DNA from 2 places in the Pseudomonas sp. GW822-FHT02D10 genome. Region 2 is predicted to be linked to the other one. Evidence: predicted binding sites of a transcription regulator. Region 2 holds the regulator's gene; the other holds the start of a gene.

Region 1 (3,082 bases), on a different contig from region 2:
AGCGCATGAACAGCTACCGCTCGATCATCGCCAGTTTGCCGGAAACCAGCTATTAAACAGACCGTCCAGCAGCCCTGATACTGACGGGGCTGCTGGCTGTCCGCTGTTGCAACGACAGACAATAAAAAGCCGCGATCATCGCGGCTTTTTATTGGGTCACTGCTTGGGTGGCTCAGCCGGTTTGGCCGGGTCGCCGGCTTTCGGTGCCGGGTTGTCGAACAGGTTCAAGCGCTCCCGAAGCTCATGCGCCGGCAGCGGTTCCTTGTCCGCCGGCAAGGCGTTCGGATCGACGGCTACGGCAGGCACTTCACCCGGAGCGCCCTGCCCCGGTGTCGGCGCCGGTTCCGCACCTTGTTCACCCTCGATGGCACGCTGGGCCTTCTTGGTCAGCACGACGATGTCGATACGGCGATTGACCGGGTTGAACGGATTTTTGCGATCGAACAACGTCGACGAAGCGTAACCCACCACCCGCGCCACTTGCTGCTCTGGATAGCTGCCCGCCACCAGCGCCCGGCGAGCGGCGTTGGCACGGTTGGCCGAAAGTTCCCAGTTGCCGAAATCGCCGGTGCCGGTATAAGGCTTGGCGTCGGTGTGACCGCTGATGCTGATCTTGTTCGGTACCGCCTTGATGGTGTCAGCCATGGCCAGCAAAATGTCTTCGAAGTACGGCTTCAAGCGCGCACTGCCGGAGTCGAACATCGGTCGTTTTTCGGAATCGATAATCTGGATGCGCAAGCCATCCGGGGTGATTTCGAAAAGAATCTGATCCTTGAACTTCTGCAGCTGCGGGCTCTCTTCGACTTTGTTCTGCAATTCTTGCAGCAACAGTTCAAGGCGTTCCTTCTCGACTTCCTCGGCCATTTTTTCGACCTGGTCTGTATCGACGGTGACCTTGTCCGGTTGCGGCTGGGACTTGACCTCGGGATTGAGCGTCTTGTCCGGCGCCAGCTCTGGAGAGCCGCCGAGATCAATGATGTACGGCGTACCGCTTTCAGAGAAGCCGATCGGGTCTTTGAAGTAACCGGCGATGGCGATCTTCTGTTCCGGTGTGGCGGTGGATAACAGCCACAACACCAGGAAGAACGCCATCATCGCCGTCGCGAAGTCCGCGAAGGCGATTTTCCACGCGCCCCCGTGATGCCCGCCAGCAATGCGCTTGACGCGCTTGATGATTATCGGCTGATTATTCTCCATGACTTAACGACCGCGAACCGCTTGTTCCAGCTCAGCGAAGCTAGGGCGGTGCGCCGGGTACAGAACCTTGCGCCCGAACTCCACGGCCAGCGATGGCGGCATGCCGGAAGCCGAAGCCACCAACGAAGCCTTGATGGCCTCGTAGATGTTCAGCTCTTCCTTGGCGTCGTGAGCCAGGGCGTGCGCCAGCGGACCGAAGAAACCGTAGGCCGCGAGAATACCGAAGAAGGTACCGACCAGAGCGGCACCAACGTGCAGGCCGATGGACTTCTGATCGCCTTCGCCCAGCGAGGCCATGGTCACCACGATACCCAGTACCGCCGCGACGATACCAAAACCGGGCATGGCGTCCGCGATACCATTGACCGCGTGGGAGGGGTGCTCCAGGTCTTCTTTAAGGCTGAACAGCTCCATGTCGAACAGGCCTTCGAGCTCATGCGGCGCCATGTTGCCGGACGACATGATGCGCAAGTAGTCGCAGATGAACGCGGTCATGCGCTCGTCCTTGAGGACAGCCGGGTACTTGGCAAAAATCGGGCTGGCAGTGGCGTCTTCGATGTCGCCTTCAATCGCCATCATGCCTTCGCGACGGCTCTTGTTGAGGATCTCGTAGATCAGGCCCAGCACCTCCAGGTAGAAGGTGTGATTGAAACGCGAACTGAACATGCCCAAGGACTTCTTGAACACGTGCATCGTCATGTGACCGGGGTTGGCCTGAAGGAATGCACCCAGCGCCGCGCCAGCGATGATCATCACCTCGAACGGCTGAATCAGGGCGGCAATCTTGCCGTGGGAAAGCACGTATCCGCCGAGCACGCTCGCGAATACGACGATGATGCCGATAATTTTAGCCATAGGTAGGAAGGTACTTACTGAGTCGGGTTCAAGGTCATATTCGGAAGTTAAAAAATCTCTTCTTCTACTTATCGGCAAAACTGCGCCAGACTATAGCCAGTTAAGGCGAAAAGCCAATTTGGCCCACTCCGGGCGTGTTTAATGCAGACGATGATCGCGCCCGACCATGGCTAATGAAACGACCATTCCAACGGCTAAACCGACCACACTCGAAGGCTGGGTCAAGCTGCTCGACGGGGTGATTTTGCCTGTGCCGCAAGCCAGCCATGATCGCGTCTGCAAGGCTATCGCCGACCATCGCAGCTCATTGCGCGATATCGCCGAATTGATGCAGGGCAGCCCGGCCCTGGCCCTCAGCGTTATCCGCAAAGCCAATCGCCACACCCACGGCAGCATGAGCGAGCCCAGCGAGAACCTTGAGGTGGCGATCAATCGCCTCGGTCTCAAACGCACCGAAGAACTGCTCGCACACCTGCCCGCCCTGCCCCGGAACGAAATCCCGCCGGCTCTGCGCCAGTTGCAACTGATCAGCCAACACGCAGCCCAACAAGCCAACGGTTTTTTTGCCAGCCGCCTGGCACGGCTCTGGCAGGACATCCACTGGGGTAGCCTGCTGTTTCTCTCGCCGTTCTGGCCACTGGCATTGACCTTCCCGCAGTTGCTCGAAGACTGGGAGCTGCGGGTTCTGCACAAAGGTGAGCCAGCGGGCAAGGTCGAAAAAGAGTTGTTCGGCGTGCGCCTGCTGGACCTCGGCCAGGCACTGGTGGAGGTCTGGCGCTTGCCGAACTGGGTAGGCCAAGGCTATCGACTGCTGCTGGATGAACAACGCGAACTGGCGAAAGTCCTGCACATCGCCCGCGACGCCGATCACCCGCTGCGCCAGCAAAACCGTCTCGACGACGACCCGACCCTGCGCCGCTGGCTCAACCAACCGGCGAACACGGTGTTGCTGGCCAACGGTCTGGCGATATCGGCACAGCAAGCCTGGAGCAGCCCTCACTGCTTGCGCTGGCAGTTTCTGACCAGCCTC
Region 2 (3,082 bases):
GCATCAGTTGGTCAGTCGCGCCGTTAGCGTGCAGATGCAGGAAGAACCCAGCGAAGAAGCCATGGCTGATATGTTCGCTGACCTCTACCACAGCCCGACCAAGCGCGTCGGCTGAGGTAATAATGAATAGATTTGTATCTACATCGATGGCCTGCCATGCATTGTTCCGAAGTGAACGCGCAGCCAGTCATGTAGCCCGCGTCTAAGCAAGACAAGGTAAAGAACGAACATGGGCAGCATGCATCCCGTACAGGTGATCGCGGTGACCGGCGGCAAGGGTGGCGTCGGGAAGACTAATGTGTCAGTAAACTTGTCCCTGGCTCTTGCTGAGCTCGGCCGGCGCGTCATGCTGCTGGACGCCGATCTGGGGCTGGCGAACGTCGACGTCCTGCTGGGGCTCACGCCCAAGCGTACGCTGGCCGACGTCATCGAAGGGCGCTGTGAGCTGCGCGATGTATTACTTCAGGGGCCGGGCGGAATTCGTATTGTTCCAGCAGCGTCCGGTACCCAGAGCATGGTTCACCTCAGCCCAGCCCAGCATGCTGGCCTGATTCAGGCGTTCAGCGACATTGGCGATAATCTCGACGTATTGGTGATCGACACGGCGGCGGGTATTGGTGAATCGGTCGTCAGTTTTGTTCGCGCCGCCCAGGAAGTGTTGCTGGTGGTGTGCGACGAGCCGACGTCGATCACTGACGCCTATGCGCTGATCAAACTGCTCAACCGCGATTACGGCATGAACCGCTTCCGGGTGCTGGCCAACATGGCGCAAAGCCCTCAGGAAGGGCGAAACCTGTTCGCCAAGTTGACCAAGGTCACGGATCGCTTCCTCGACGTCGCCTTACAATACGTCGGTGCGGTGCCTTACGACGAATGCGTGCGCAAGGCCGTGCAGAAGCAACGCGCCGTGTATGAAGCCTTTCCTCGTTCCAAATGTGCGCTGGCGTTCAAGGCCATCGCGCAGAAGGTCGATACCTGGCCACTGCCTGCCAACCCGCGTGGGCATCTGGAGTTTTTCGTCGAGCGTCTGGTGCAGCAAACTGCGGGTCCGGTTCTATGACAGCCAGCGGTTACAACCTGTACAAGAAGTCGGCGCGTGACGCGCAGTACGAACTGATCGAGCGTTACGCGCCACTGGTAAAACGTATTGCCTATCACCTGTTGGCGCGCTTGCCGGCCAGTGTTCAAGTCGAAGACCTGATCCAGGCCGGCATGATCGGTTTGCTCGAAGTGTCGACCAAATACGACGCGAGCAAAGGCGCGAGTTTTGAGACGTATGCGGGGATCCGCATCCGTGGTGCGATGCTCGATGAAGTCCGCAAGGGTGACTGGGCGCCACGCTCGGTCCACCGCAATACCCGGATGGTGAGTGATGCGATTCGCTCAATTGAAGCTAAAACCGGGCGCGACGCTAAAGATCACGAGGTTGCGGCCGAACTCCAATTGAGTCTCGACGATTATTACGGGATTTTGAACGACACCTTGGGCAGTCGCCTGTTCAGCTTCGACGATCTGTTGCAGGACGGCGAGCATGAAGGGCTGCACGAGGATGGCGCGAGTGCTCATCTCGAACCGTCGCGCGACCTGGAAGATGAACGTTTCCAGGCTGCACTGGCGGACGCGATTGCCAATTTGCCGGAGCGTGAGCGACTGGTGTTGGCGCTGTACTACGACGAAGAGCTGAACCTCAAGGAAATCGGTGAGGTCCTGGGGGTCAGTGAATCGCGGGTCAGCCAGTTACACAGCCAGTGCGCGGCCCGTTTGCGGGGGCGTTTGGGGGAGTGGCGAGCGCGCTGACAGCAGTGTGGGGACACTGCGAACGAAACAGGTATGGCGTAGCTGTGCCGGTCTTCATCCGTTGTGCTCCAGACAGTCGTTGAGTGCTCTACCTGATTGATTGAATGGCGTGTTCAGGTGCTGAACGCGTTTAAGACTGCTTGGAGGTCGAATTGGACAAGAACATGAAAATCCTCATCGTTGATGACTTCTCAACGATGCGGCGGATCATAAAAAACCTGTTGCGTGACCTTGGGTTCACCAACACGGTCGAGGCGGACGACGGTATTACCGCCATTCCCGTCCTCAACAGCGGGAGCATCGACTTTCTGGTAACGGACTGGAACATGCCGGGCATGACCGGTATCGATCTGCTGCGCCATGTGCGCGCCGATGAAAAGCTCAAGCATCTTCCGGTGCTGATGGTCACTGCCGAAGCCAAACGCGAGCAGATCATCGAAGCCGCTCAAGCCGGTGTAAACGGCTATGTGGTCAAACCCTTCACGGCCCAGGCGTTGAAAGAAAAAATCGAAAAAATATTCGAACGCATCGGTTGATGTGCGGAGCCACTGCGCCACGGGGGGAGCTATGGAGCAAAGAGAATCTTCACAGGGCGATTTCGAGTCGACCCTGAAAAAACATGCCCAGGAACTGGTCGAAAGCCTTGAAAAGGGCAGGTTCGGCGACGCTGTGCAATTGATCCATGAGCTCAATCAGACCCGTGACCGCGGCCTGTACCAGGAAGTGGGCAAGCTCACTCGCGAACTGCATAGCGCGATCGTCAATTTTCAGATTGACCCGCACATGCCGCAAGCCGAGGAAGTCTCACAGATCACGGATGCCACCGAGCGCCTGTCCTATGTGGTCAAACTGACCGAGGCGGCTGCGAATCGCACCATGGACCTGGTCGAGAACAGCACTCCGCTGGTCAATGGTCTGAGCACTGATGCCCAGGCTTTGAGCGCGGACTGGGGGCGTTTCATGCGCCGCGAAGTCGGTGCCGAAGAGTTCCGCGAACTGGCCCGGCGTGTCGACGGTTTCCTGACGCGTAGCGCGGAGGACACTCGCGTCGTCTCGGGCAACCTCAACGATATTCTGCTGGCTCAGGATTACCAGGATCTAACCGGTCAGGTGATCAAGCGCGTGACCCAATTGGTCACCGAAGTCGAAAGCAACCTGCTCAAGCTCGTGCTCATGGCCAGTCAGGTCGACCGCTTTGCGGGCATCGAACATGACCATGAAGCGATGCTGGCTGAAAAAGATCCGCAAAAACATCTCTCGCAGGGTGAAGGTCCGCAGATTCATG

The links. Region 2 encodes FliA, which starts transcription of late flagellar genes. Its sites were predicted from a motif close to CTAAAGTTTNNNNNNNNNNNGCCGNTAA; they were not measured.
Region 1: the regulator FliA is predicted to act here: its motif matches at 2,121-2,148, upstream of motA (flagellar motor stator protein MotA).

The regions. Positions count from the first base shown of each region.
Region 1 covers NZ_JBXAOB010000016.1:66,637-69,718, forward strand. Annotated here, with positions in the region: gene rsgA (small ribosomal subunit biogenesis GTPase RsgA) at 1-56, shown strand, start outside; gene motB (flagellar motor protein MotB) at 157-1,197, opposite strand; gene motA (flagellar motor stator protein MotA) at 1,201-2,052, opposite strand; gene AC1RPZ_RS22185 (HDOD domain-containing protein) at 2,219-3,082, shown strand, end outside.
Region 2 covers NZ_JBXAOB010000020.1:4,407-7,488, forward strand. Annotated here, with positions in the region: gene flhF (flagellar biosynthesis GTPase FlhF) at 1-115, shown strand, start outside; gene fleN (flagellar synthesis regulator FleN) at 230-1,060, shown strand; gene fliA (RNA polymerase sigma factor FliA) at 1,057-1,797, shown strand; gene AC1RPZ_RS24205 (chemotaxis response regulator CheY) at 1,962-2,333, shown strand; gene AC1RPZ_RS24210 (protein phosphatase CheZ) at 2,365-3,082, shown strand, end outside.